2 regions of the Micromonospora sp. NPDC005206 genome follow, and region 2 is predicted to be linked to the other one. Evidence: riboswitches for the same ligand, from Rfam matches in the RefSeq annotation. Region 2 holds a riboswitch; the other holds the start of a gene.
What was found. Region 2 has a riboswitch for thiamine pyrophosphate ahead of thiE (thiamine phosphate synthase). Riboswitches for the same ligand answer to the same signal wherever they lie in the genome.
Positions count from the first base shown of each region.

Region 1: linked by a shared signal. The riboswitch ahead of ABZU69_RS18640 (ECF transporter S component) and the one ahead of thiE (thiamine phosphate synthase) in region 2 are both predicted to bind thiamine pyrophosphate.

Region 1 is NZ_JBEXHU010000011.1:200,785-215,281, forward strand. It holds gene ABZU69_RS18605 (hypothetical protein) at 1-144, shown strand, start outside; gene ABZU69_RS18610 (hypothetical protein) at 155-322, shown strand; gene ABZU69_RS18615 (acyl-CoA dehydrogenase family protein) at 357-2,279, opposite strand; gene ABZU69_RS18620 (DUF6328 family protein) at 2,484-2,984, opposite strand; gene ABZU69_RS18625 (SIS domain-containing protein) at 3,121-3,870, opposite strand; gene ABZU69_RS18630 (AAC(3) family N-acetyltransferase) at 3,867-4,667, opposite strand; gene ABZU69_RS18635 (alpha/beta fold hydrolase) at 4,698-5,528, opposite strand; TPP riboswitch at 5,632-5,736, shown strand; gene ABZU69_RS18640 (ECF transporter S component) at 5,813-6,403, shown strand; gene ABZU69_RS18645 (ABC transporter ATP-binding protein) at 6,517-7,932, shown strand; gene ABZU69_RS18650 (energy-coupling factor transporter transmembrane component T) at 7,944-8,744, shown strand; gene ABZU69_RS18655 (hypothetical protein) at 8,822-9,223, opposite strand; gene gndA (NADP-dependent phosphogluconate dehydrogenase) at 9,669-11,111, shown strand; gene ABZU69_RS18665 (pirin family protein) at 11,153-11,914, opposite strand; gene ABZU69_RS18670 (thioredoxin reductase) at 11,911-12,111, opposite strand; gene ABZU69_RS18675 (hypothetical protein) at 12,311-12,496, opposite strand; gene ABZU69_RS18680 (isoprenyl transferase) at 12,566-13,366, opposite strand; gene recO (DNA repair protein RecO) at 13,375-14,250, opposite strand; gene ABZU69_RS18690 (DUF4097 family beta strand repeat-containing protein) at 14,353-14,497, shown strand, end outside.
Region 2 is NZ_JBEXHU010000008.1:170,350-184,846, reverse strand. It holds gene ABZU69_RS14245 (ATP-binding cassette domain-containing protein) at 1-193, shown strand, start outside; gene ABZU69_RS14240 (aldo/keto reductase) at 260-1,222, shown strand; gene ABZU69_RS14235 (ThuA domain-containing protein) at 1,337-7,177, opposite strand; TPP riboswitch at 7,489-7,598, shown strand; gene thiE (thiamine phosphate synthase) at 7,593-8,219, shown strand; gene thiO (glycine oxidase ThiO) at 8,213-9,427, shown strand; gene thiS (sulfur carrier protein ThiS) at 9,418-9,618, shown strand; gene ABZU69_RS14215 (thiazole synthase) at 9,615-10,394, shown strand; gene ABZU69_RS14210 (thiamine phosphate synthase) at 10,391-11,161, shown strand; gene thiD (bifunctional hydroxymethylpyrimidine kinase/phosphomethylpyrimidine kinase) at 11,158-11,943, shown strand; gene thiC (phosphomethylpyrimidine synthase ThiC) at 11,961-13,553, shown strand; gene ABZU69_RS14195 (hypothetical protein) at 13,611-14,497, opposite strand, start outside.

The DNA.
Region 1 (14,497 bases), on a different contig from region 2:
ACCCAGCCACTGGGCCGGCTGACCCGGATCGCGCCCGACGTGGCCGAGGCGTGGCGGCGCGGTGACGACGACACCGTCGACGCCCTGGCCGCGCTGGAGTTGCGGCAGCTCGGCCTGCGCGCCAGGAGCCGAGCGGCCCGCTAAGGTCGTCGGCGTGTTCTACTTCCTGGTCGTCATCGCCGTCCTGCTGCTCGGCTACGCCGCGGTCCTGGTCTCCTTCGTCCGACGGGGCAGGAAGATCCCGCCCGCGGCGTACCTGGGTCTGGCGGTGCTCAACGGCCTGATCCTGGCGGCGGTGCTGGCCTGGGCGGTCGCCCGCTGACCGCCCGGCACGGCGACGCGCCGGGCGGCACCGGTCACGGCTTCGGCGGGATACGGCGGCGGACGTCGTCGGCGGCGGACGGACCGGGTGCCCAGCGGGCCACCCAGGGCAGCTCGTCGGACGGGGTGATGACGCCCTCCTCCAAGGCCGCGTAGCGGCCGTCGAGGATGCGCTTCGCGGCGGCGGTGTCGACCGAGTCGGTGTTGTCCCACAGGGCGGCGAACAGCGCGTCCACCCGGACCCGGGCCTGCCGGCAGAACAGGTCGGCCAGCTCGACGTTCTCCGGCCGGCTGTCCCTCTCGGCGGACGCCCGGACGCAGACCGCGGACATCGCGAACAGCTCCGCGCCGATGTCCACCACCCGGCCGAGGAACGCCTGCTTGCGCTCCATCTTTCCCTGCCAGCGGGACATCGCGTAGAACGTCGACCGGGCCAGCTTGCGCGACGAGCGCTCCACCTGACGCAGGTGCGCGGCCAGCGGCCCGAACTCGGCGTACGCCGACGGGCTCTGCCCGCGGCCGACGGCCAGGGTGGGCAGCCACCTCGCGTAGAAGGCCCCGGCCCGGGCCCCGGCACGGGCCTTGCGGCCCCACCCCGCGTCCGGGTCGATGATGTCGCCGGCCACCGACAGGTGTGCGTCGACCGCCTCCCGGGCGATCAGCAGATGCATGATCTCAGTGGAGCCCTCGAAGATCCGGTTGATCCGCAGGTCGCGCAGCATCTGCTCGACCGCGGCCGGTCGTTCGCCGCGGGCGGCCAGCGAGTCGGCCGTCTCGTACCCCCGGCCGCCCCGGATCTGGATCAGCTCGTCGGCGATCTTCCAGGCCATCTCGCTGGCGTACAGCTTGACGAGCGCGGCCTCGATCCGGATGTCGTTGCGGTCGTCGTCGGCGAGCAGGCAGCAGAGGTCGAGCATGGTCTCCATGGCGTACGTGGTGGCGGCGATGAAGGCGAGCTTCTGGGCGACCGCCTCGTGCTCGCCGACCGGTCGGCCCCACTGGACCCGGTCGGCGGACCACTCCCGGGCCACGTTCAGCGCCCACTTGCCTGCGCCCACGCACATCGCCGGCAGTGACAGCCGGCCGGTGTTCAGCGTGGTCAGGGCGATCTTCAACCCCTTGCCCTCGCCGCCGATCACGTTCTCGGCGGGCACGAACACGTCGTGGAACCGGGTGAGGCTGTTTTCCAGGCCGCGCAGGCCGATGAACTCGTTGCGCCGCTCCACGGTGATGCCCGCGCTGTCGCCGTCCACCACGAACGCGGTGATCCCGCCGCGCCGCCCCTCGGTGGCCGGCACCCGGGCCATCACCACCAGCAGGGTGGCGACGATGCCGTTGGTGGCCCAGAGCTTCACGCCGTTGAGCCGGTAGCCGGTGCCGTCCTCGGTCGGCTCGGCGGTGGTGGCCAGGCGGGCCGGGTCGGAGCCGACGTCCGGTTCGGTGAGCAGGAACGCGGACACCTCGCCGGCGGCGAGCCGGGGCAGGAAGCGCTGCTTCTGCTCGGCGGTGCCGAACATCTTCAGCGGCTGCGGCACCCCGATCGACTGGTGCGCCGAGAGCAGCGCGCCGATCGCCGGGCCGACCGAGCCGGCCAGCATCAGCGCTCGGCAGTAGTGCAGGTTGCTCAGCCCGAGACCGCCGTACCCGCGGTCGATCTTCATGCCGAACGCGCCGAGGTCGGCCAGCCCGTGGAACACCGCGTCCGGAATGGACGCGTCGCGCTCGATGGCCGCGCCGTCCACTTCAGAGGCAAGGAAGGCGCGGAACCGGCCGAGGAACTCGTCGGCGCGGGCCACGTCGTCCGGGTCGGACCGCGGCCACGGGTCGATCAGGTCGAGCCGGAACCGGCCGAGGAACAGCTCCTTACCGAAGCTGGGCCGGTCCCACGCGGACTCGCGAGCCGCCTCGGCGACCTGCCGGGCCTCCTTCTCGGAGACCTGCCCCGCCTCCTTCGGCAACGGCGCTGCGGCGCCGGCGGTGTTCGGAGCGGTGCCGGGATCGGGGCCGTCCGCTGCCGGTCGGCCGTTCTGCGTCGTGGTCACGGCTGCCCCCTCGAACCTCGGTGCGGCTGCGTCGACGTGCGCGACTACCGTCACGCTACCCCCGGGTGTTACTCAGGGGTAGCGGTCCGTGAAGATCGAGTTCGATACCTGGCCCCGGCCTCAGCTGGCGAGGGTGCGCGGGTCGTCATCGTCGTCGTCGATGTCGTCGTCCCCCCAGCTGCGCCGGGAGAACGGCAGGGCCACCCAGAACGTGAGGAACCAGAGCGCGGTCAGCGCGCTGAGCACGAACGCGATCGGCCGGTCCAGCACGAAGTCGGTGATCAGCAGCACCGCGCTGACCATGGAGATCAGCATGAAGGCGAGGCCGCCGCTGGCCATCCGGTGCGCGAACCGGACCAGCTCCGGCTTACGCCCCTGCCGGAACAGCGCCCGGTGGAACGCCACCGGCGAGATGATCAGCGCCGTGGCGGCGGCCGCGGCGAGCAGCGCGACGATGTAGACGTCCCGCTGGAACTCGGTCGTGCGACCGAACCCGTTGCTGAACGGCAGGGTGAGCAGGAAGGCGAAGAGGATCTGCACGCCGGTCTGGGCGACCCGCAACTCCTGCAACAGGTCGGCGAAATTGCGCTGCCAACGCTGCTTCTCGGTCTCCTTGGACACGCGCTACCTCCGGTGCGACGGTACTGCCGGCGGTACGGGCCGCCGCCAGCAAGGCAAGTGCCCCACCCGGTCGAGCGCGAAACAGGTTCACGACACCCCGACCGCCGCCGGGGCACCGGCCCCTCCCGGACGAGCCTCAGGAGCCGCGCCGGATGCGGCCCGCGTACCGCGCCTCCAGCGCCGTGTTGTGGGCGTCGCCGTCCGGGATGTTCGCCGACAGGTAGACCGGGGGCCGCTCCCCCGCCGCCAGCAACCTGGCCACCACCTCCACGGTGACCTGCTGGGCCAGCAGCGCCGCCGTGATCGAGGAGACCGCGCCCACCGCGCCACCGCCGGGCAGCGGCAGCGTCGCGTCGCCGTACGGCGCGCCGTTGTCGAGCACCACGTCGGCGAGGTCCGCCAGCTTGCGCCCGGACGGGTGGCGGGAGGTCATCCGGCCGGAGTGCTGTGCGGAGGTGATCGCCACCAGTCCGTGGCCATGCTGCTTGACCAGCGTGGCGAACTCCACCATCGCGCCGTTGACCCCGGAGTTCGACGCGAGCACGAAGACGTCGGTGGGTCGCACCGGGGCCAGCTCGTAGAGCCGGTGCGCCACCGCCGGGTCCCGCTCCAGCAACGGGCCGAGCCGGTCGGCCGGTTCGCCGCCGAGCAGCACCAGGTCGCGCAGCGCGATCCGGTTGGTCGGCACCAGACCGCCCGCCCGGCCGGCGATCTCCATCGCCAACGCCTCGGAGTGCCCGGTGCCGAAGGCGTGCACCACCCCGTCAGCGCGCACCGCGTCGGCGATCAGGTCGGCGGCCCGCCCCACCGCCGCCCGCTGACTCGCGGCCACCCGGCCGATCGTCTCGGTCACCACGGCCAGGTAGTCCTCGGCACTCACCGTCATGCGTCCTCCGTCGTCCGGTTGCTGGCGAGCCATTGCACTGCGAAGTCGACCGCCGCCCGCTGGCGCATCAACCTCCCGGTCCCGGTGCCGACCCGTCCGGTACGGACCGCCCCGGTCGCCTCCAGGTCCCGGCCCAACGCGTCGAAGTCGGTCTCGTCGAGCCGTACGTCCTGCCACCACACCCATTCGCGGCCACCGTCGGCGGTGCGTACCGCCGCGCCCAACTGCTCGTGGGGTGGGGCCGGACGGCGGTACTCGGCCAGGTGCAGCGAGGTGTTCACCGCGTGGTCCACACCGAGCAGCAGCACGTGGGCGTCGAGGTCGTAGAGCCGGGCCAGTGGGGAGCCCTCACCGAGCATGTCGGCCCGGGTGTGCCCGGCGACCACCTGTTCGGCGGCCGGGCCGAGGGCGGCGAACGACACGTGGGGATGGGAGCTGCGCAGCGCTCCGGGCCAGCCGCGGACCGTCTCGGCGAACACGCCCATGAATCGGCTCGGGGTGACCGCCGGATCGAATCCGGGCATCTCGGCGCGGATCAGCGGCCACCAGTCCACCGGCACCGGCGGGTCGCGCCACTGCGCGGGGTCGCTGTTGTCCGGGGTGTGGGTGGGCACCACGATCGTGCCGTCCGGGCCGAGCGCGTCGCGCAGGGCGAGCACCAGCGCCTGCGGACCACCGCAGACGAAACCCAGCTGACGCAGCCCGGCGTGCACCAGCAGCGTCCCGCCGGGGCGTACGCCCAGCATGCGCAGTTGCGCGGCGATCGAGCGCCGGGTCCCCGGCCCGCCGGCGTCCATCGTCACGGTGTGCCTCCCGACCGCCATGGCTCAGGCCGTTCCGCTGGTTCGGGCCAGGATCGCCTCGGCCAGCGGGCCCGGCGCGGCGTCCGGGATCCAGTGGCTCACGCCGGGCAGCTCGACGAAGCGGTAGTCCCCGGTGACGTTGGCGGCGCACGCCTCGGCGGCGGTCCGGCCGATGGCGATGTCCCGGTCGCTCCACACGTACGTGGTGGGCACCGCGACCGGGCCGACGCCGGCCAGGTCGGCGCGGGACATCGCCCGGTACCAGTTCAGCGCCGCGGTGAGCGCGCCCGGCTCGCGCATCGGGTCGGCGTAGTGGTCCACCCGGGACGCGTCGCCCACCCCGGTGAGCAACTTGCGCAGTGCGGTGGCGTTCCACGCCAGCAGCACCTTCTCCGCCTTGCCCGGCTTACGGAACAACGCGATGTACGACGAGCGCGCCTTCTGCTGGCCGTCGGTGGCGAGCGCGTGCGCCATGGCTGCCGGATGTGGCACGGACACCGCGGTCAACGTACGGACCCGCTCGGGGTGCCGGGCGGCCAGCGCCCAGGCCACGATCGCACCCCAGTCGTGGCCGACCAGGTGGACGGCGTCCAGCCCGAGCGCGTCCAGCACCGCCACCGCGTCGGCGACCAGTTCGGGGATCCGGTAGTCCGGGACCGCCGCCGGCCGGGCGCCCGGCGAGTAGCCCCGCTGGTCCAGCGCGTACGTGCGCAGCCCGGCTGTGTGCAGCGCCGTCGCGGCCTCGTCCCACTCGCCGGAGTGCTGGGGGAAGCCGTGCAAAAGCAGGACGGGCGCGCCGTCCGGCGGACCACCGGCGCGTACGTCGAACCTGAGACCCCGTGCGTCAACCCGCATGATCGTCAGCCTACCCAGCCGAAGTCTCCTGAACCGGACCCTGCGGCGGGACGCCCTGCTGGGCCGGTACCCCTGGTCGGTGCTAGCGTCAGCGAGACAACTTCACATCCGACAGGGGAGCGCACAGCGCTGAGAGTGCGGGCACGCCCGCAGACCCTCGAACCTGATCTGGGTAATGCCAGCGCAGGGAGTTCGGTCGACCTCCAGCCGCGCCGCCGTCCGGTGCCACCGGGCGCGCGGCGTGCGTCTTCTCCTGGTTCGCAGTCAGAACTGGGAGCATTCACATGAACCACAGCGACACCAACCGCTGGCGCACCATCGACATCGTGGTCGCCTCGGTGATCGCGGTCGCCTTCGGCGTCATCTTCTGGGCCTGGGGCCTGGTCTGGAGCGCCACCGAGGGGGCGTTCGCCTTCTTCCCGCCGGCACAGACGCTGATCTACGGCGTCTGGCTGATGCCGGCCGTGGTGGGCGGCCTGGTCATCCGCAAGCCCGGCGCCGCGCTCTACTGCGAGACGGTCGCCGCGGTCCTCTCCGCGCTGCTGGGCAGCCAGTGGGCCGGCACGGTGATCCCGCAGGGCATCGTGCAGGGCCTCGGCGCCGAGTTGGCCTTCGCGGCCTTCCGGTACCGCTCGTTCCGGCTGCCGACCGCGGCGCTGGCCGGCGCGCTGACCGGGCTCAGCGCCGCGCTGTTCGACTTCTTCGTCTGGAACGCCGAGTACGAGCTGGTCGACTACCGCATCCCGTACGCGCTGCTCACCATCGTCAGCGCCACCGTGATCGCCGGCGTCGGCGGTTGGGTCCTCACCCGCGCGATGGCAGACACCGGCGTCCTGGACCGCTTCCCGGTCGCCCGCGACCGCGCCGCCATCTGACCCCCACGTCTTCCCCGTTGATCAAGAGGTTTGCGTCAACAAGGGGCGGCGAACTGACGTAAACCTCTTGATCAACGACGTGAGAGCGGCCCGGGCGGGGGAAGGGGGGTGTGGTGAGCGGGGTCCAGCTACGGGGGTTCGGGTGGCGGCACGCCGGGCGGCTCGCGTGGGCCGTACGCGGTGTGGACCTGCGGGTCGAGGCTGGGGAGCGGGTGTTGTTGCTCGGCCCGTCGGGGGCCGGCAAGAGCACGCTGCTCAGCGCGCTGGCCGGGCTGCTGCCGGAGGACTCCGGCGAGCAGGAGGGCACCGTCGAGATCGATGGGCTCGACCCGCGCAAGGGTCGGGAACGGGTCGGCATCGTCTTCCAGGACCCGGAGACCCAGCTGGTGATGGCCCGTAGCGGCGACGACGTCGCCTTCGGGCTGGAGAACCGGGGGGTGCCGACGGACGCGATCTGGCCCCGGGTGGACGAGGCGCTGCGCCGGGTCGGCTTCCCGTACGACCGGGACCGGCCCACCGCCGCGCTCTCCGGCGGCGAGCAGCAACGCCTCGCCCTCGCCGGTGCGCTGGCCCTGCGCCCCGGCCTGCTGCTGCTCGACGAACCGACCGCCAACCTCGACCCGGCCGGGGCAGACCTCGTCCGGCGGGCGGTGGCCGGCGCGCTGGACGCCGACACCACGCTGGTCCTGGTCGAGCACCGGGTCGCCGAGGCGCTTCCGCTGGTCGACCGGGTGGTCGTCCTGGAGCCCGGCGGCGGGGTCCGCGCGGACGGCCCGCCCGCGGCGGTCTTCGCCGCGCACGGCGCCGCCCTCGCCGCCGAGGGCGTCTGGGTGCCGGGTCATCCCGTGGCCATCCGGCGGGCGACCGCCGCCCCCGGCGAGCTGCTGCTCACCGCCGACCGGCTCGGCCTGCCACCCCGGCTGGCCCCCACCGACCTGGCGGTACGCGCCGGCGAGGCGCTCGCCGTGCGCGGGCCGAACGGGGCCGGCAAGTCGACTCTCGCGCTGCTGCTCGGTGGGCTGCTCCGGCCGGGTGCCGGCCGAGTCACCGCGTCCGCCGAACTGGCCGGGCCGGACCACCGCACCGCCCCGCACCGGTGGCGGGCGCCCGCGCTGGCGCGACGGATCGGGTCGGTGTTCCAGGACCCTGAGCACCAGTTCGTCACCAGCACCGTCTTCGACGAGCTGGCGCTCGGCCCGCGCCGGACCGGCCAGCCCGAGGCGGCCGTCAAGGAGACCGTGGCGGGGCTGCTGGACCGGCTGCGGCTGACCCGGCTCGCCGCGGCCAACCCGTACACCCTCTCCGGTGGGGAGGCCCGGCGGCTGAGCGTGGCGACCGCCCTGGCCACCGCGCCCCGCCTGCTGATCTGCGACGAACCCACCTTCGGTCAGGACCGGCGGACCTGGCGGGAGCTGGTCGATCTCTTCGCCGATCTCCGCGACGCCGGGCACGGCGTGGTCACCGTGACCCACGACCCGGACTTCGTCGCCGCGCTCGCCGACCGCACCGTCACCCTGGAGCGATCGTGACCGGCCGCTCGATGATCAGCATCGAGCCGGTCGCCGCGCCCGGTGCGCCGCTGGCCCGCCGTAACCCGGTGGCGAAGGTCGCCGCCGCGCTGGTCTTCTCGTTCACCCTGCTGGCCACCCTGGACCCGGTGGCCCCGGCGATCGCCATCGCCGTCGAACTCGCCGTGCTGCCGCTGTTCGGCATCCGTTACGGGGTGCTGGCCCGGCGGGCCTGGCCGCTGCTGGTCAGCGCCGTCGGCATCCTGGTCACCCTGGTGCTCTTCGCCTCCGACCGGTCCGGTCGGGTCCTGCTGGACGCGGGGCCGGTGCTGGTGACCACCGGAGTGCTGCTCACCGCGCTCGGCCTGATCCTGCGGGTGCTCGCGGTCGCACTGCCCGGCGTCATCGTCTTCGCCACCACCGACCCCACCGACCTGGCGGACGCGCTGATCCAGAACGCGAAGGCGCCGGCCCGGTTCGCCATCGGGGCACTGGCAGCGTTCCGGCTGGTGCCGCTGCTCGGTCAGGAGTGGCAGATGATCAGCATGGCCCGGCGGGCGCGGGGCGTCGACGCCGGACGTAACCCGGCGGCGAAGCTGCGGCTGTTCGCCTCGACCGGGTTCGCGCTGCTGGTCGGGGCGATCCGTCGGGGCACCCGACTGGCCGTGGCGATGGACGCCCGCGGTTTCGACGCCGGCACCCCCCGCACCGTGGCCCGCCGTCAGCCCTTCGGCCTCGCCGACGGACTGCTCATCGCCGGAGCGGTCGCGCTGGCCGGCGCGGCCCTGACGGTGAGCGTGCTGCTCGGCACCTTCCGCCCCCTGCTGGGCTGAGGCTCCCCCACGATCCTGCGGTTGCCGCCCCCGCTGCGGCGGAGGCGGCAACCGCGATTCTCGCGGGGCGGGGCCGGTCAGCTGCGGCGGAAGGCGTAGCGGCGAGGTTGACCGGCTCGCTGGCTCTTGCCACCGGCGGAGCGGGCCGCCCCGGGCAGCGGCGGGCCGGCCTTGGGCGCCGCCGACCGCCCGGCCACCGACGACGCGTCGACCACCGGGGGAACGTCCAGCGCCGCCGGCACGTCGACCACCACGGGCACGTCGATCGCCGCCGGCACCTCGACGGCCGGTGGCACCCCGACCGGCCGGGCCGGCTCGACCGGTATCGCCGGCAGGGCCGACTTGACCGGCAGGGCCGGCAGGTCGGACCGGGTCGACACGGCCGGAAGCGGGCCGCGGCCGGCCGCCGGCTCGGTGCCGGGCCGCGTCAGTGCGGGAGTACGGGACGACTTCTTCTTCGGGTTGCGCCTGGCAGGCATCCGGGCCTCCTTCGTGCCGACCCGTTCCCGCGTTCCGCGGTCGGTCGGCTCGGCTGGTGACCGTCGCACCGCGACGGTCGAGAGGGAAGGGACTGCTCACCGGGGTCGGGCAGGGCCAGCACCGCCGCACGGCGGGTGGGGATGCGGGACGCCCGGGAGCGCTCGGACCGCGGCGCGGGGCGGCGGGCCGGCTCGGAAATGGGGCGTCAGTTACGCATGCCCGCACGCTATCCCGTGGGCGGGCACCGGCGCATCCGTTTTCCCCGACAGCATCGGCGGCCTGCTGGCCGACGCGCTCAACACGACGGTGACCGCGTGGAGAATCGGCTGGTCCGGGGCCGAGCGCCACCGGCCGGTGACTGGCTGTCGACGAGGCGGCCCGCTCCGCCGCGCACCGCGATACGGTCGCAGCACGGCAGTACGACGGTGAGAGGTGGCGGCACGGATGGCTGAGCAGGCGACGGCGCAGATCGGCGTGACGGGGCTGGCGGTGATGGGCCGCAACCTGGCCCGCAACCTGGCCCGCAACGGCTTCACCGTGGCGGTGCACAACCGTTCGCCGGAGCGCACCCGCAGCCTGGTCGCCGAGCACGGCGACGAGGGCACGTTCGCGGCCGGCGAGTCGATGGCCGACTTCGTGGCGTCGCTGGAACGGCCCCGCGCGGTGATCGTGATGGTCAAGGCGGGCGCCCCCACCGACGCGGTGATCGACGAGCTGGTGCCCCTGCTGGAGGAGGGCGACATCGTCGTCGACTGCGGCAACGCCCACTTCGCCGACACCCGCCGCCGCGAGGAGGCGTTGCGCGGGTCCGGGCTGCACTTCGTGGGCACCGGCGTCTCCGGCGGCGAGGAGGGCGCGCTGCTCGGGCCGAGCATCATGCCGGGCGGTTCGGTCGAGTCGTACGCCAAGCTCGGCCCGATGTTCGAGAAGATCTCCGCCCACGTGGACGGGGTGCCGTGCTGCATGCACGTCGGGCCGGATGGCGCCGGGCACTTCGTCAAGATGGTGCACAACGGCATCGAGTACGCCGACATGCAGCTCATCGCCGAGGCGTACGACCTGCTCCGGGCTGGCCTGGGCGCGGAGCCGGCGGAGATCGCGGAGATCTTCCGTGACTGGAACAGCGGCGAGCTGGAGTCCTTCCTCATCGAGATCACCGCCGACGTGCTGGCGCACCGCGACGCCGCCACCGGCCAGCCCTTCGTGGACGTGGTGCAGGACCGGGCCGAGCAGAAGGGCACCGGGCGGTGGACGGTGCAGAGCGCGCTGGACCTGGGCGTGCCGATCACCGGGATCGCCGAGGCGACCTTCGCCCGCTCGCTCTCCGGGCACGTCGACCAGCGCGATGCGGCCCATCGGGCGTTCCCGGACGCCGGCGAGAGGTGGCAGGTGGCCGACCGGGAGGCGTTCATCGAGGACGTCCGGCGCGCGCTGCTCGCCTCGAAGATCGTCGCGTACGCGCAGGGCTTCGACCACATCCGCGCCGGGAGCCAGGAGTACGACTGGGACATCGACCTCGGAGGCACGGCGACCATCTGGCGGGGCGGCTGCATCATCCGCGCCCGCTTCCTGAACCGGATCCGTGAGGCGTACGACAAGCAGCCCGACCTGCCCACGCTGCTGGTGGCGCCGTACTTCGCCGACGCGGTCGCGGCCGGCGTGCCGAGCTGGCGGCGGGTGGTGGCCGACGCGGTCCGGGCCGGGGTGCCGACGCCGGCGTTCTCGTCGTCGCTGGCGTACTTCGACGCGCTGCGCGCCGAGCGCCTGCCGGCCGCGCTGATCCAGGGTCTGCGGGACAACTTCGGCGCGCACACCTACCAGCGCGTCGACCGCGAGGGCTCGTTCCACACCACCTGGGCGGGAGACCGCACCGAGTCCCCGGCCTGACGGCCCGCCGCCTGGCCCCTCTCCCGACGTCGAGTGCGGGGTCAGGCGATGGTGGCGTGCATCTCCCAGACGAGGATCTCGGCCGGCTCGTCGGCGGTGACCCGACGGCCGCCGGTCATCGTGAGCCGGGCCGCGTCACCGGTGTCGAGCGGGCCGCTGCCCTCCAGGTTCACCGTGCCGTTGGGCACGTACAGGTGCACGAAGGGCGCGTCCGGGAGGGTGACCTCGTCGCCGGGGGCGAGTCGGGCGGCGTGCAGGGTGGCGTACCGGTTGCGGATCCGGATCGCGGATGCCCCGTCGTAGCGTTCCATTCCGGAGGCGACCGGCACGAGGCCGCCGCGCAGCAGCTCGTCCTCGATCTCCAGCTGCTCGTAGCCGGGGTCGACGCCCTCCTCGTCGGGGAGCACCCACATCTGCACGAAGTGCACCGGGTCGCTGTGCGGCTCCTGGTTGTTGAGCCGCCAGGCGTCGTTCTTCTCCGAATGCAGGATGCCGGTGCCGGCGCTCATCCGCTGGGCCAGCCCCGGGTAGATCACCCCGGAGTGCCCGGTGGAGTCCTGGTGCACGAGGGAACCACGCAGCACCCAGGTGACGATCTCCATGTCCTGATGCGGGTGGGTCTCGAAGCCGGCGCCCGGGCGGACCACGTCGTCGTTGTTGACCAGCAGCAGCCCATGGTGGGTGTTGGCCGGGTCGTAGTGCCGGGAGAACGAGAAGGAGTGCTTGGAGTCCAGCCAGGAGATCCGGGTGGCGAAGCGGTCCTCGGCCCGGCGTACGTCGACCGCTGGGGCGGACGCGGTCACCAGGCACGCTGCCCGGTGTCGGCGGACGACGGCGCCCAGGTCAGGGCCGGGTCCCCGGTGGCCAGCTCGGCGATCTCGCCGGTACGCAGCTGCGGAGTGTGGCCGAACTCGGCGCAGTGCTGCTCGGCGATCTCCGCGCAGATCTCGGCCACCTGCTCGCAGATCGGGTCACCCAGATCGGCCGCGTTCAACGCCATGATCATCTTGTACCGGAGATCCCGCACATCCCACCCCCGACCGCCGCAACCCCACCACTCTCGGACCCTACCCGCCCGCACCCGCCACAACTCCAAAACCACCACACCCCCCGCCCCCACCATGGGGGAGGGCGGGCCGAGGTGGAGATGCGGCGGTGCCGCTCGCACGGATGTGGGAGCGGCACCGGGTGGTTCGGGCTTACCAGAATCGGCGGCGCTTGGCCTTCTGGGGGCGCATGAAGTCCGCGCCCTTTGTCAGCAGCCGGGTCGCCCCGGAGGGACCACGCCGGGCCTCCAGGGTGTGGCTGAGTCGGCGGGCGCCAGCCGCGGCCAACGGCACCGCGATCGCCATCACCGCCCACTGTGCGATGCGCTTCTGGATCATGTGGGTTCACCTCCGTCAGTGGCTCCTGACAGCAGTGGTACCCAGCGTGACGTGCCGGTAAGCCTGGGCTCAGCCCACCGGGGCGACCGGGTTGGGCAGCGCGCCGCCGAACCGCCGGTCACGCTGGGCGTACAGCTCGCACGCGTACCAGAGGTGACGGCGGTCGAAGTCCGGCCAGAGCGTGTCCAGGAAGACCAGCTCGGCGTACGCGGTCTGCCAGAGCAGGAAGTTGGAGATGCGCTCCTCCCCGGAGGGGCGCAGGAACAGGTCCACCTCCGGGATCTCCGGGTGGTAGAGGTACTTCGCCACGGTCTTCTCGGTGACCTTCGCCGGATCCAGTCGGCCGGCCGCGACGTCGCGGGCGATCGCGGCGGCGGCGTCGCCGATCTCCGCCTGCCCGCCGTAGTTGACGCAGAACTGCAGGGTCAGCGTCGAGTTGCCGCGGGACATCTCCTCGGCGGTCTGCAACTCGGAGATGACGCTCTTCCACAACCGCCCGGGCCGGCCCGACCAGACCACCCGGACGCCGAGATCGACCATCTGGTCGCGGCGGCGGCGGATGACGTCCCGGTTGAACCCCATCAGGAACCGGACCTCGTCCGGCGAGCGCCGCCAGTTCTCCGTGGAGAACGCGTACGCCGACAGGTAGGGAATGCCCATCTCGATGGCGCCCTCGATGGTGTCGAAGAGGCTGTGCTCCCCCGCCTCGTGACCCTTGGTGCGGGGCAGCCCACGCTCCTTGGCCCACCGGCCGTTGCCGTCCATCACCACGGCGACGTGCTTCGGCACCGCCTCGGTCGGCAGCGCCGGCGGCCGGGCGCCCGACGGGTGCGGTGTCGGCGGCACCGGCTCACGCCGGCCGGCCCTCATCGATCGGATCACTCGGCTCTCTCCCTGTTCGCACCGTCCGCCCCGGCCACCACGTCGCCGTGCGGCCGGAGCGTCGCGGCCCCCGCGCCGCCCGGCGGCGGGACCGCGCCGGCCGCCGAGGGACCCCGGTCGACCAGCGGCAGCGAGCGTAGCGCGCGTTCCAGGTGCCACTGCAGGTGAGCCGCCACCAGCCCACTGCACTCCCGGCGCACGCCGGCCTCGGTGGCGTCGGCGATCACCCAGTCGCCGGTGGTCAGCGCGGACATCAGGTCGATGGTGGCCGGCGCGGGATGGGCCGCGCCGGGCGGCCGGCAATCCGGGCACACCGCGCCGCCGGCCGGCACGGAGAACGCCCGGTGCCGCCCCGGTGTGCCGCAGACCGCGCACGCGATCAGCGCCGGCGCCCAGCCCGCGAGGGCCATCCCGCGCAGCAGGTACGCGTCGAGCACCAGGGTGGTGGCGTGCTCGCCCCGGGACAGCGCCTTCAACGCGCCCACGGTGAGCTGGAACAGGCGCAGCGACGGCTCCCGCTCCACCGGGGTCAGCCGCTCGGCGGTCTCGGCGATCGCGCTGGCCGCCGTGTAGCGGGGATAGTCCCCGAGGAACCGCTTGCCGTACAGGTCGATGCCCTCGACCTGGCTGACGGTGTGCAGCGAGCTGCCCAGGTTGCCCTTCGGGTCGCCGGCGAGCTGAAGATCGACGTGGCCGAACGGCTCCAGCCGGGCACCGAACTTGCTGGTGGTGCGACGGATCCCCCGGGCGACCGCGCGCAGCCGGCCGTGCCGGCGGGTCAGCAGGGTGATGATCCGGTCGGACTCGCCGAGCTTCTGCACGCGCAGCACCACCGCGTCGTCGCGGTAGAGCTGTCGGCGGTACCCGGCCATCGGACCATTCTCCCTCGGGGTGTGAAATCAGGGTCGGCTCGGGGTGGATGCGCGGAGGAACCCCGATGCGTCGGGCCGATGACCGGCCGTAGCGTGCTCGCCATGGCAATGCACCAGACCACCGCCGACCTCCGCCGTCGCGCCGCCGCCCCCATCGCGCTGGGGCTGACCACCGCCCTCATCCTGCTCGCCGGGTGCGACAACCTGTCCTTCCGCCGGCTCGACTATGACAACACCGAGACGGTGA
Region 2 (14,497 bases):
GCTGGACGAGCCCACCGACAACCTCGACCTGGCCAGCGCGGAGGCGTTGGAGGCGGGCCTGAACGCGTTCGAGGGAACGGTGATCGCGGTCACCCACGACCGCTGGTTCACGCGATCCTTCGACCGTTTCGTGCTGTTCGGTGGCGATAGCGAAGTGGTGGAGACCCCGGAGCCGGTCTGGGACGTGGGCTGAGGCGAAGGAAGGGCCCCTTGTTAACGCCAGGTGTTAACAAGGGGCCCTTCCTTCGCTGGGCATAGGGTGGATCTCGTGACTGAGATGACCTATCGCCGGCTGGGCGACTCCGGGCTCGTGGTGTCCGTGGTCGGCATCGGCTGCAACAACTTCGGCCGTAAGCTCGACCTCGACGGCACCCGAGCGGTGGTGGACGCCGCCCTGGACGCCGGGATCACCCTGTTCGACACCGCTGACATCTACGGCGAGCCGCAGGGCAGCTCCGAGGAACTGCTCGGGCAGGCGCTCAAGGGACGCCGGGACGACGTGGTGGTGGCCACCAAGTTCGGCATGGACATGAACGGCCTCAACGGGCCGGACTTCGGTGCCCGGGGGTCGCGGCGCTACATCGCCCGCGCGGTGGAGGCGTCGCTGCGCCGGCTCGACACCGACCACATCGACCTGTACCAGATGCACGAGCCCGACCCGGGCACGCCGATCGACGAGACCCTCGCAGCCCTGGACGACCTGGTCCGGGACGGCAAGGTGCGCTACCTGGGCAACTCCAACTTCGCCGGCTGGCAGATCGCCGACGCGGACTGGATCGCCTCGTCCAACGGCCGGGCCCGCTTCATCAGCGCGCAGAACCACTACAGCCTGGTGGAGCGGTCCGTGGAGGCCGAGGTGATCCCGGCCTGCGAGCGGTTCGGTCTCGGCATGCTGCCGTTCTTCCCGCTTGCCAACGGCCTGCTCACCGGCAAGTACAAGCGTGCGGGGCGGCCGCCGGCCGGCAGCCGGCTCTCCGGCGGTGGCCGGTACGCGGAGCGACTCGCCGCCGCCGACTGGGACACCATCGAGGCGATCGAGGCGTACGCGGCCGAGCGGGGGCTGACCATGCTCCAGGTGGCGATCGGCGGGCTGGCCGCCCAGCCGGCGGTGACCTCGGTGATCGCCGGTGCCACCACGCCCGAGCAGGTGCACGCCAACGCCGCTGCCGGCACCTGGGAGCCCACCGACGAGGATCTGGCGGCCCTGCGCGCCGTCCTCTGATGCCCGGCGTGGGTGGCGCGGGATCCTGATCCACCCCGCGTTCCCTGAAGTCGGGGTGTCCTGTGGTCCGGGACACCCCGACTTCTGGGATACCGAGTCGATCAGTCGGTCAGATCAGAGCTGGCGACCGGGGGCGAGCCGGGTGGCGTCGCCACCGAGCCGTCCGGCGCCCTTGACCGGCTCGCCGTCGTTCGCCTTGACTCCGGCCTTGCTGGCCGTGCCGCCGAGCCGGACGATCATGGCGTCGGCGTCCCGGATCAGGACGTCCCGGATCTCCGCCTCGCCCACCAGCGTGGCGTTGGCGGCGAGCGTCCGGAAGTCGGTCAGCTGCTTGATCGCCTTGTTGTCGTTGCCGGCAGCCTCGGCCTTGCGGGCCGCGTCGAGCTTCGCCGTCAACTGCTTGTGCGCCTTGGCCGAGAGCCGCCCCGTCGCCTTGAACCGGTCCAGCAGGTTCTGCATGTCCCGGAACGAGGTGGTGACGAAGAACCGGACCGTCGAGGTCGTCGTGTTGCCCGCCTTGTCGGTCGCGGTCACGGTCAGCTCGTGCAGGCCGAGCGGCAGCTCGTACATGGCCTGCAGGGTGCCGCTGGCGTACGCCTGGCCGTTCAACCGGCCCACCACGGACGCGATGCCCGAGGTGGGGTCGACGGCCTGCCAGGACACCCGGACGTCCTGGCTGTCCCCGTAGAGCTGGCCGTCGGCGATCCCGGAGACCAGCAGCGTCGGTCTGGTGCCGTCGATCCGCAGCACCGCCGACTTGAGCGTCTCGGCGTTGCCCGCCTTGTCGGTGGCGCGGAACAGCAGCTCGTGCTGCCCGTCGCCGGTCACCTCGACCGGCGTCGTGTACGGCGTCCACGCGCCGCCGTCCAGCGACCACTCCACCGTCTTCACCCCGGAACCGGCGTCGGTAGAGGTCAGCACGACCGGGATGGTCCCGTCGTGCCAGCCGGCGTCGTTCGCCGGAGCGAACGTCGCCGAGGTGACCGGCGCGGTGGCGTCGATCCGGACCGTGACGGTCTTCGTCGACTCCACGTTGCCCGCCTCGTCGGTCGAGCGGAACCGCAGCTCGTGCTCGCCGTCACCGCTGACCGCCACCGGAGCGGTGTAGTCCGTCCAGGTGGTGGCCCCGCCCAGCTGGTACGCCGTGCCGGCCAACCCGCTGCCGCCGGCCTCGTCGGCCGCGGTGAGGGTGACCGTCACCGGCCCGGTGTACCACCCGTCGGTCGGGGTGCCGGAAACCGCCGCAGTGGTGACCGGCGCCGTCTCGTCGGCCACCCCGGTGCTCAACCGGAAGTAGTCGAACGCGGCGGTCTTCGAGGCGGTCTGGTTGGCGCCGAGCGTGAACAACCCGACCTTCGGGGTGGCCCCGACCGCGCTGTTGGTGAGCGTGGTCAACGCGGTCCAGGTCGTCCCGTCGGCCGAGTACGACGCGGTGAAGGTGTCGCCGCTGCGGGCGAGCCGCAGATGCCACACCGCGCCGGTCAGGTTGGCCGCCTCCGGTTGCGGGTTCTGGACCGCCCCGCCGATCTCGCTGCGGAACTCGATCCGCCGCGTCACCGGTTGGCCGACCTGGTTGTCCGCGATGTAGTCGAACTTGAGGTAGTTGTCGTCGTCCGCGTGCACGATCAGACCGGCCTGCTGGTACTGCTCGTTCAGCAGGCTGCCGTCGACCTTCGTCTCCAGGGTCCAGTCGCCCGACGGCGCGGTCTGGAGGATGAAGTTCTTCGGCCCGGTGTTGTCGGTGCCGTAGATGTCACCGTTGGGCACGTCGACCCGCAGCGCGCCACCGGTGACCCGGTAACCGTTCGGGTCCTCGCGCAGGATCGCGTTCCACCGGCACTTGTCCAGCGTGTCGCCGGTGAACTCGTCCGACGGCACGACCGGTCCGGCCGGGGCGTCCGGCGTGACCTGGAACCAGTCGAAGCTGGCGTCCACCACCGGCGCCTCGGTGCCGCCGTTGACCGCGAAGAGGCCGATCCGCGGGTTGGTGATGCCGTCCAGCGCGGCCGATCGTCCGACCGGGGTGAAGGTCTGCCCGTCGGCCGAGACGGCCGCGGTCAGGTTCGTCCCGTCGCTGATGATCCGCAGGTGCACGGTGTCACCCGCCGGTGCGGCGGTGCTGTCGGCGGCCTCGTTGCGCGGCGTGCCGGCCGTCTCCCGGATGAACTCCACCCGCCGGCTGCCGTTGTAGAGCAGGTCCAGCTTGGCGTAGTTGTCGTCGTCGCCGTACACCAGCAGGCCGGCCTGCTGGTAGTTGGCCGTCACCGGCAGGGTGACCCGGGTGGTCGCCTGCCAGGCCCCGGTCGGAGCCGCCTGGAGCACCAGGTTGGTGGCGTCGTTGCGGGCACCGTAGAGGTCGCCCACCGCCGTGGGCAGCCGCAGCGCGCCGCCGGCAACCGAGTAGAGCTGGTTCTCCCGGACCACGCTGGTCCACCGGTTCTTGTCGAGGCTGGTGCCGTCGAAGTCGTCCGAGCGCGCCCCGAAGCAGGACGTGTTCGGCGCGTCGACCCGCACCGGCACGGTGGCGTACGACTTCGCGCCCTTGCTGTCCGTCACCGTCAGGGTGGCGGTGAAGGTGCCCGGGCTGGTGTAGGTGTGGCTGGCGTCCAACGTGGACGCGGTGCCGCCGTCACCGAAGTCCCAGGCGTACGTCAGCGGGGTGTCGCCCTCGGCGTCGGTGGCCGTGCCGTCGAAGGCGACGGTGACCGGCGCGGTGCCGGTGGCCGGGGTGGCGGTGGCGCTGACCACCGGTGGCGCGTTCTCGGTGACGCCGCGGCCGAGGAAGTCCATCCAGTTGACGTTGAACAGCGACCCCGCGCCGCCGTTCGGGTCCCGGGCGACGAAGTACAGCGTGCCGCTCGCGGCGCCGGTCACCGGCGCGGTCACGTCCGTGTACGTCTGCCACCCGCCGGTGCCCGGCACGGTGGCCGAGGCGACCACCGGTCCGTCGACGGCGCCGGCGCGGACCTCGACCCGGCCTCCGGAGACTGCCGAGGCGGCCCGGAACCGGATGTCGGTGACGTTGGTCAGGTTCGCCGGGGCGAGCGACCACCAGTCGCCGTCCTCGATGAACCCGATGTTCTGGCCGCCGCCGGCGCTGTCGCCGCCGGTCTCCCGCTGCACGCCGGCGTCGCCGCCGCCGGTGCTCCCCGGCGCCCGCCCGGTGGCGGTGAAGTACTCGGCCTGCTTGCGCTTGGGCTGCAACTGCTCGATCGCGCGGCCGGTGAGCGGGCCGGCCCCGCCAGCGCCGCCCTGGTCGGTGTAGGTGGCCTCGAAGACCGCGAAGACGTTCGCCTCGGCGCCGTGCCCGGAGGCGAGCGACGTCTGGACGGTGCCGCTGCAGCCGGTGTGCTGCTCCAGCGGGTGGGCGTGCTCGTCGTGGCCGAGCAGCACCTGGAGTCGCACCCGGTCGCAGTCGATCTGCCCGTCCTCCGGGTCGGTCACCTTGATCGTGTAGTGGACCTGGTCACCCCAGTCGAAGAAGCCGCCGTCCGGCGGGAACTCGATGGTCACCGTCGGCGCGGTGTTGCCCACGGTGACCGGCACGTTGGCCACCGCGGTACGGCCCTTCGGGTTGGTGACGGTGAGCTGGGCGGTGAAGCTGCCCGCCGTGGCGTAGGTGTGCGTCGGGTTGGCCTCGGTGGAGGTCTGCCCGTCGCCGAAGGCCCAGGCGTAGGTGAGCGCGCCGCCGTCCGGGTCGCGCGACCCAGCGCTGGAGAATTCCACCGTCAACGGCGCGGGCCCCGACGTCGGGGTGGCCGCCGCCACCGCGATCGGCGCGCGTTCACCGGCGATGTAGTCGATCCGGTAGACGCCGGAGTTGTCGTTGTTGCCGCCGAAGCCGCTGCCCCACTCGATCAGGTAGAGCGCGCCGTCCGGGCCGAACTCGAAGTCCATCGGCCGGAGCATGCCCATCCCGGTGAGCAACTGGTTGATGTCCACCAACGACCTGCCGTCGGCGGTCACCTGCATGGTGTACATCTTCGACTGGTTCCACTCGCCGAGCAGCGCCTTGCCGTCGTAGTACGCCGGCCACTTCCGGTCGGAGTCGAGGTCGGCGTCGTACCGGTAGACCGGGCCGCCCATCGGGGCGCCGCCGCCGCCGATCTCCGGGTATCGCGCGTCACCGGCGTACCCGTAGTCGACGGTCGCTGGGACGACCGGCGGGAGGTTGGTCAGGCCGGTGTTGTTGGGCGAGTTGTTCACCGGGGCTGCGCAGTCGAACTTCGCCCCGCTCGGGCCGGACGGGAACGTGTAGTCGTTGTACGCCTCGTTCGTCCCGGTGCAGTACGGCCAGCCGTAATTGCCGGGGGTGACGATGTTCCACTCGACCAGGCCGCGCGGGCCCCGGGTGGGGCTGTCCGCGTTGGCGTCCGGCCCGTAGTCCGCGACGTAGAGCGTGTTGGTCTTCGGGTCGGTGCCGATCCGGAACGGGTTGCGGAAGCCCATCGCGTAGATCTCGGGACGGGTCTTCTCGGTGCCCGGCGCGAAGAGGTTACCCGCCGGGACGGTGTACGTCCCGTCGTCCTCCGGGTGGATCCGGATCACCTTGCCGCGCAGGTCGTTGGTGTTGCCGGAGGTGCGCTGCGCGTCGTAGTCCTGGCGGCCCGGCCGCTCGTCGAGCGGCGAGTACGCGCTCGACTCGAACGGGTTGGTGTTGTCGCCGGTGGCCAGGTACAGGTTGCCGACACTGTCGAACGCCATGCTGCCGCCGGCGTGGCAGCAGGTGTTGCGCTGGGTGTCGACCCGCAGCACCTGCTTCTCGCTGGCCGGGTCGATGGTGTCGCCGGTCACGGTGAACCGGGACAGCAGGTTGCGCGCGATGCCGTCGTTCGGGGCGTGGTAGAGGTACACCCACCTGTTGGTGGCGAAGTCCGGGTCGAGCCGGATGCCGATCAGTCCGTCCTCGTTGCCGGTGAAGACGTCCAGGTCGAGGGCGGTGAACGTGCTGCCGGTGTCCGGCTTGACGACCTGCACCCGGCCGTCCCGCTCGACGTAGAAGACCCGCCCGTCCGGGGCGATGTCCAACTCCATCGGGTTGCTGGTGTTGCTGTCCAGGGTGACCTTCTCGAAGCTCGCGGTCTTCGAGGCGCCGCAGTCGGCGTCCGCCACCCCGGCGGCGGTCCGGATCCCGCCGAGCAGGTGGGAGAGGAACTCCGGCTCGGCGTACGACTCCCGGGTGTGCCCGCCCCCGGTGTACCAGGAACGGCCGCCGTCGAAGTCCTGGCACCAGGCGATCGGGTGGTCGGCGCCCATCGCACCGGCGCCCGGGGTGTAGCTCTTCTCGTCCAGGCTGGCCAGCACGTGCACGTCCGGCCGGGGGTTGGTCTGGTAGTTGTACCACTCGTCGAAGCGGGACCAGCGGTCCGGAAGCTCGGCGGTGGACGGGTGGGCGTGGTCCTCCACCTTGACCGTGGCCTGCTGGTTCGCGGGGTGGTTGGCGAAGTACGCGCCGACGAGGTCGCCGTACCAGGCCCAGCTGTACTCGGTGTCCGAGGCGGCGTGGATGCCGACGTAACCGCCGCCGGCACGCACGTACCGCTCGAACGCGGGCTGCTGCTCGGCGTCCAGCACGTCGCCGGTGGTGGAGAGCCAGATCACCGCCCGGTATTTCGCCAGATTGGCGTCGGTGAACGCGCCACCGTCCTCGGAACTGTCCACGGTGAATCCGTTGGCCTCGCCCAGTTGTTGGATCGCGGCGAGCCCGGTGGGAATGGAGTCGTGGCGGAAGCCGGCCGTCTTGGAGAACACCAGGACGGAGAAGGGATCGGCCGCAGCCTTTGGCGCCTTCGGCGGCACCTGGCTGACCGGGGCCGCGGCCGGCGTGTTTCGCGGGGGGACCTGGGCGGCGGCCGGAGCCGCCTGGGCGGGCAGCCCGAACAGAGTTGTCGAGGCCAGGGCCAGGGAGATCAGGGTCGCGGTGATGGGTACTCGGGCACGACGAGAATGGGACACGCCGCCTCCTATGTCGCGGTGGACAGGGATCGCGGGGGCCGGCTCGCCGAAGACCGTCCCAGATGGAGCCGGTGCGAATGCCGTGCCAGGGCAACCACGCCAGCATTTTGTCGAATCGCTGAACAAATTAATTCGGTTGGATCAATGTCCGGCAAGATGCCGGCGGGTAACGGTTCTGCAACGGTGGGCGACATTCCGAACAGGACCGCATGAAGCGCCCAACGGATCTCGCCGAGCGGTGTGGTTTTCGCCCGCCGGCCGCCGGCCGACCCCGCCTTGGCAGACGGCCGGAACTGTCGTACGGTGACACGCAAGTAACCCACGGGAGTCCGGTGTACCGGGCTGAGAGGGGGGCTGACAGCCCCCGACCGTCGAACCTGATCCGGGTAATGCCGGCGCAGGGAGGAGCGTTGCCGTGCCGTCCCTCGGGCGACTGCATCTGATCACCGACACCCGACCCGGGCGGGATCCACTCACCGTGGTCCGGGCCGCCCTCACCACGGCCCGAGCCGACCTGGTGGTGCAGGTCCGGGTCGAGGACTCCGCCACCGACCGCGAGGCGTACGACCTGGCCCGGCGGGTGCTCGCGCTCTGCGCGCCGTACAGGGCGACCTGCCTGGTCAACGACCGGTTGCACGTGGCGTTGGCGGTGTGCGCCGCCGGTGGACACGTCGGTGCCGACGACCTACCGGTCGCCGCCGCCCGCCGGGTGCTCGGCCCCACCGGCGTGCTCGGGGCCACCGCCCGGGCACCGGAGACGGCGATCGAGGCCGTCGCCGCGGGAGCCAGCTACCTGGGCGTCGGGCCGTGCCACGCCACCAGCACCAAGGCCGGGCTGCCGGACCCGATCGGCCCGGCGGGGGTACGGGCGGTCAACGACGCGGTCGACGTTCCGGTGATCGCGATCGGTGGGGTGACCGCCGCCCGGGTGCCGGCGCTGCGAGCCGCCGGGGCGTACGGGGTGGCGGTGGTGGGCGCGGTATCCGCTGCCGCCGACCCGGCCCGGGCCACCGCCGAGCTGCTCGGGGCGCTGACGTGTTAACAGGGGGCCCTTCCTCTACAGAATCCGTTAACAAGGGGCCCTTCCTTGCGGACGTGGCGGTGGTGGGGGCGGGGCCGATCGGGTTGGCGATCGCCTGGCGGTGCGCCGCCCGCGGACTTCGGGTGGTGGTGCACGATCCGTCCCCCGGGTCGGGGGCCTCGGCGGTGGCCGCCGGGATGCTCTCTCCGGTGGCCGAGGCGTACTTCGGTGAGCGGCAGCTGACCGGGCTGCTGCTGGCGTCCGCCGCCCGGTGGCCGGCGTTCGCGGACGAGCTGACCGAGGCGAGCGGCGTCGAGCTGGGCTACCGGACCGAGGGCACCCTGCTGGTCGGGCTGACCGCGGACGACCTGGCCGAGGCGCGCCGGCTCTGGGCGTACCAGCAGGGGTTGGGCCTGCCGGTCACCCCGCTGCGCCCCACCGAGCTGCGCGACCGCGAGCCGGCGCTCGCGCCGCGGGTGCGCGGCGGGGCACTCGCGCCCACCGACCACCAGGTCGACCCACGGTTGCTGGTGCCGGCGCTGCGCACGGCCGCGCAGCGGGCCGGCGCGGTGCTCGCCCCGCGGGCGGTCCGTTCCCTCGCCGAGGTGGACGCCCGGGTCACCGTGGTCGCCGCCGGCTGCGGCGCCGCCGCCCTCACCGGCCTGCCCGTGCGGCCGGTGAAGGGCCAGATCCTCCGGCTACGCGCGCCCGGCGGCGCCGCGCCGGGCTTCCGGCACGTGATCCGGGGGTACGCCGACGGCGAGCAGGTCTATCTGGTGCCCCGCGCAGACGGCGAGGTGGTGCTCGGCGCGACGGTCGAGGAGCGGTCGGACACCACGGTCACCGCCGGCGCGGTGCTGCGCCTACTCCGTGCCGGCGTCGACCTGCTCCCCGAGCTGGCCGAGTACGACCTGGTCGAGACGGTCGCCGGGCTGCGTCCGGGCACCCCGGACAACGCGCCGATCCTCGGGCCGCTGTCCGACCGGCCGGACGTGCTGGCCGCCACCGGGCACCACCGGCACGGCATCGTGCTCACCCCGGTCACCGCCGACCTGATCGCCGACCTGGTCACCACCGGCGTGCCCGATCCGCTGCTCACGCCCTTTCACCCGGGCCGGTTCGCCGCCGCCGGCCCGGATCCCACCAGCGCGGCCGGTCGGCTGGCCGGGCCTGGTGCGGCCGATGTCGGCGCACCTGATCGGACGACAGAGGAGGACCGGTGGAGTTGACGGTGAACGGGACCGGGCGCAGCGTCCCCGGTGGAGCGTCGGTGGCCGATCTGGTCAGCGACATCGCGCCGCAGCAGCGCGGGGTGGCGGTCGCGGTCAACGGCGAGGTGGTGCCCCGAACCGGCTGGCCGACCACGGCGCTGCGCGACGGTGATCGCGTCGAGGTGCTCGCCGCCGCGCAGGGCGGGTGACCGGCGTGCCGTTCGAGCTGGGTGGGGCGACGTTCACCTCGCGGCTGATCCTCGGCACCGGCGGCGCCGCGAACCTGCACGTGCTGGAGCAGGCGATCCGGGCGTCCGGCACCGAGCTGGTCACTCTGGCGCTGCGCCGGGTGGACACCGCGCCGGGCAGCGCCGGTGGGCTGCTGGAGCTGCTGGACCGGTGCGGGGTACGGCTGCTGCCGAACACCGCCGGCTGCCACACCGCGACCGAGGCCGTGAAGGTGGCCCGGCTGGCCAGGGACGCGTTCGACACCGACTGGATCAAGCTGGAGGTGATCGCTGACGAGCGGACCCTGCTGCCCGACGGGGTCGAGCTGCTCCGCGCCGCCGAGGAGCTGGTCGCCGACGGATTCACCGTGCTGCCGTACACCAGCGACGACCCGGTGCTCGCCCGCCGGCTGGCCGACGTGGGCTGCGCCGCGGTGATGCCGGCCGGCGCGCCGATCGGCTCGGGGCTCGGCATCGGAAACCCGCACCACATCCGGCTGATCCGGCAGGGCGTGGACGTGCCGGTGATCCTGGACGCCGGCATCGGCACGGCGTCCGACGCGGCGCTGGCGATGGAGCTGGGCTGCGACGCGGTGCTGCTGGCCAGCGCGGTCACCCGGGCCGCGGACCCGGTCGCGATGGCGACCGCGATGCGGTACGCGGTCGAGGCGGGTCGGCTGGCCGCTGGCGCCGGCCGGATCGCCCGCCGCTTCCACGCCCTCCCGTCCACCCCCGACGAGGGAAGACCCGACCTGTGACCCCCGAGCGCGTCCCGCCCGGGTGCCCGGCAACCCTGCCGTCGGGCGTTGTCGTGCTGACGGATCGGCGGGTGGCGCGGGGGGCGCTCGATCAGGTGGTGGCGGGGGCCGTTGCCGGGGGAGTGCGCTGGGTGGTGCTGCGGGAGAAGGACCTCCCCCGCGCCGAGCGCGCCGCCCTCGCCGCCGACCTGCGCGCGATCCTCGCCGATGCCGGCGGAACCCTGATCGTGGCTGGCCCCGACCCGCTCGGCGGCGACGCCGTCCACCTGCCCGCCGCCGGCCCGTACCCGCCCCCGACCCACCGGCTGGTCGGCCGCTCCTGCCACAACCAGTCCGAGCTGCACCGGATCACCACCGAGAACTACGCCACCGTCTCCCCGGTCTACCCCACACAAACCAAACCCGGCTACGGCCCACCCCTGCACCCCGAGGGCCTGCGAAAGCTGATCCAGGCCAGCCCAACACCGGTGCTGGCGCTGGGCGGCGTGGAAACCCCAGATCAGGTGATCGCCTGTATCGAGGGGGGAGCAGCAGGAGTCGCGGTACTAGGCGCAGTCATGCGAGCCGAAGACCCAACCGAAGCAGCCACCACCCTGACCAGGGCCTTCACGAAGGCGGTCACCCCGATGACGCAAACCCGGCGCGGAGGCGCCCAGGTCCCCACGACGGGGCTGCGGCCGACCGTGCCCACGCAGGGATCAAGCCTGACCGCCCGGAGTGGGCACGGTCGGCCGCAGCCCCAAACCGCAACCAAGGAGGAGCCGTGACACCGACCACAATCCTCACCATCGCCGGCTCCGACTCCGGAGGCGGCGCCGGCATCCAGGCCGATCTCAAGGTCTTCGCGGCGCTCGGCGCGTACGGCACCAGCGTCCTCACGGCGGTCACCGCGCAGAACACCCGGGGCGTCGACGCCGTCCTGCCGCTGCCCCCGCGCACGGTCACCGAGCAGCTGGACAGCGTGCTCGCCGACTTCACGGTCTGCGCGGTCAAGACCGGGATGCTCGGCAATCCCGCCGTCGCCGACGCCGTGGCCGAGGCCGCCCGGGACGGCCGGCTGCCCCAGCTCGTCGTCGACCCGGTGCTGGTGGCCACCAGCGGCCACCGGCTCGGCGTGGTGAGCGCGGTCGAACGGCTCCTGCCGTACGCCAGGGTGGCGACGCCGAACTGCGCGGAGGCCGCCGCCATCACCGGACGCCCGGTGGACGACGTGGCCGGGATGGTCGCGGCCGCCGAGGCCCTCGCGGCCGGCGGCCCGAAGTACGTGGTGGTCACCGGCGGTGACCTGGACGCGGGCGAGGCGGTCGACGTGCTGCACGGCGGCGGCCACACCACCCTGCTGCGCGCACCCCGGGTGGACACCCGGCACACCCACGGCACCGGGTGCTCGTTCTCGGCGGCGATCGCCGTGCGGCTCGCGCTGGGCGATCCGGTGCCGGCGGCGGTGGGGGTCGCCAAGGAGTACGTGCTCCGCGCACTGACTGGAGCGCGGGGTTGGGAGCTGGGTGCGGGCCGTGGGCCGCTGGATCACTTCGGCTGGTCCGCTTGATCACCAGGGAGGCTGTCATGCAGGCACGAGGCAAGGTGTACGTCGAGGGGTCACGGCCCGATGTCCGGGTGCCGTTCGCGGAGGTGGCGCTGACCGGTGACCATCCGCCGGTGCGGCTCTACGACACGTCCGGTCCCGGCTCGGACCCGGAGGTGGGGCTGCCGCCGCTGCGCGGGCCGTGGATCGCCGAACGGGGTGACGTCGCCCCGGCGCGGGGCGCGGGTACGCCATTGGCCGGGGCGGACGGGCGCCGACCGACCCAGCTCGCCTACGCGCGGGCCGGCGTGGTGACGCCCGAGATGGAGTTCGTGGCGATCCGAGAGAACGTCGACCCGGAGCTCGTCCGCGCCGAGATCGCCGCCGGCCGGGCGGTGCTGCCGCTCAACGTCAACCACCCGGAGTGCGAGCCGGCGATCATCGGCAAGGCGTTCCTGGTCAAGGTGAACGCCAACATCGGCACCTCGGCGGTCAGCTCGTCCGTCGCCGAAGAGGTGGAGAAGCTGACCTGGGCCACCCGCTGGGGTGCGGACACGGTGATGGACCTGTCCACCGGCAAGCGGATCCACGAGACCCGCGAGGCGATCGTGCGGAACTCGCCGGTGCCGATCGGGACGGTGCCGATCTACCAGGCCTTGGAGAAGGTCGGCGGCGACCCGGTGAAGCTGAGCTGGGAGGTGTTCCGGGACACCGTGGTCGAGCAGGCCGAGCAGGGCGTGGACTACATGACGGTGCACGCCGGGGTGCTGCTGCCGTACGTGCCGCTCGCGGTGAACCGGGTGACCGGGATCGTCTCCCGGGGCGGCTCGATCATGGCGGCCTGGTGCCTGGCGCACCACGAGGAGAACTTCCTCTACACCAACTTCGCCGAGCTGTGCGAGCTGCTGGCCCGCTACGACGTGACCTTCTCCCTCGGCGACGGGCTGCGGCCCGGCTCCATCGCCGACGCCAACGACGAGGCGCAGTTCGCCGAGCTGCGCACCCTCGGCGAGTTGACCAAGGTCGCCTGGGAGCACGACGTGCAGGTGATGATCGAAGGGCCCGGGCACGTGCCCATGCACAAGATCAAGGAGAACGTGGACCTCCAGCAGGAGTGGTGCCACGAGGCGCCGTTCTACACGCTCGGCCCGCTGACCACCGACATCGCGCCGGCGTACGACCACATCACCTCGGCGATCGGCGCCGCGATGATCGGCATGTTCGGCACCGCGATGCTCTGCTACGTCACCCCGAAGGAGCACCTGGGCCTACCGGACCGCGATGACGTCAAGGCGGGCGTGATCGCGTACAAGATCGCGGCGCACGCCGCGGACCTTGCCAAGGGCCATCCCGGCGCGCAGGCGTGGGACGACGCGCTGTCCAAGGCGCGGTTCGAGTTCCGCTGGGAGGACCAGTTCAACCTGTCGTTGGACCCGGAGACGGCGCGCTCGTACCACGACGCCACGCTGCCCGCCGAGCCGGCGAAGACGGCGCACTTCTGCTCGATGTGCGGCCCGAAGTTCTGCTCCATGAAGATCACGCAGGAGCTCAAGGAGTACGCGGCCCGCGGCATGAAGGACAAGTCGGCGGAGTTCGTCTCCGGCGGTGGAAAGGTCTACCTGCCGCTGGCCTGATCCGCCTACCCCGCGCCGGCCGCCCGTGCACAGGCGAGCCCGCGCGGGGCTGCGGGGTCAGTCGCGGTGGTGTCGTCCGGTGGAGCGCAGCGAGCAGCGGCCGTTCTCCTGCTCCGGCTCGTTGTCCGCCACCGGCTCGCTCAGGCCGCTGACCCAGTCGACGAACTCCTCGTCCTGTGCCGGCAGCGGCTCGGTCGCCTCCGGTGCGGCCGGGCTCTCCTCGTCGGCGCGGGACCGGTTGCGGCGGAACAGGCCGCCGAGCCGTCCCCGGCGGGAGGGCTGCTCCGCGTCGTTGCCGGCGCCCGGTGCGGCGTCGGCGCTCGCCGGACCGTCGGTATAGACGCCGGTCTGTTCCGGCACCAGCGGAGCGGCCGCGGTCGGGGAGGCCTGTCCCGCCGCAACGGTCGGAACAGGCTCGGCGGCCAGGTCCGGCGTGCCGGCCGCCCGTCGCCATCGGGTGGCCGCCCGGTCCGACGCGCTGCGCGGGACAGCCGGTGTGGCTGTGCCGTTCGGTGTGGCGGTGCCGTTCGGGCTCGACGCTCCGGCGGGAGGTGCCGGGTCGCCGGCCGAGGGCGAGTCGGTCGACGCCGGCCAGGTGGCGCCCGCCGAACTTTCCAGCGGGTCTGCCGCCCCCTCGCGGCGTGCGGTGGTGAACGCGTCCCAGGTGCTGGCCCTGCTCAGGTCCGGCAGGGGTGCCCGGTGCCGGGGGCGCAGCGTCCGCTCGGTCGGCTCCTCCGGGCTGATCGGGGTGTCCGATGCGGAAGGTTCCGGGGCGCCGGCCTGTGGAGGTGCCGTCCACGCCGGGGTGACCGGCCAGGCTGGCGCGGCCGGGGTCCACCGATCCGCCTCCGGGGTGGCTGCCGCCGGCCGGATCAGAGGTCCGGCGGGACCACTCGCGGTCGCGGACCGTTCGGTGTCGGTGTCGGTGGTCCGGGGCGCGACCG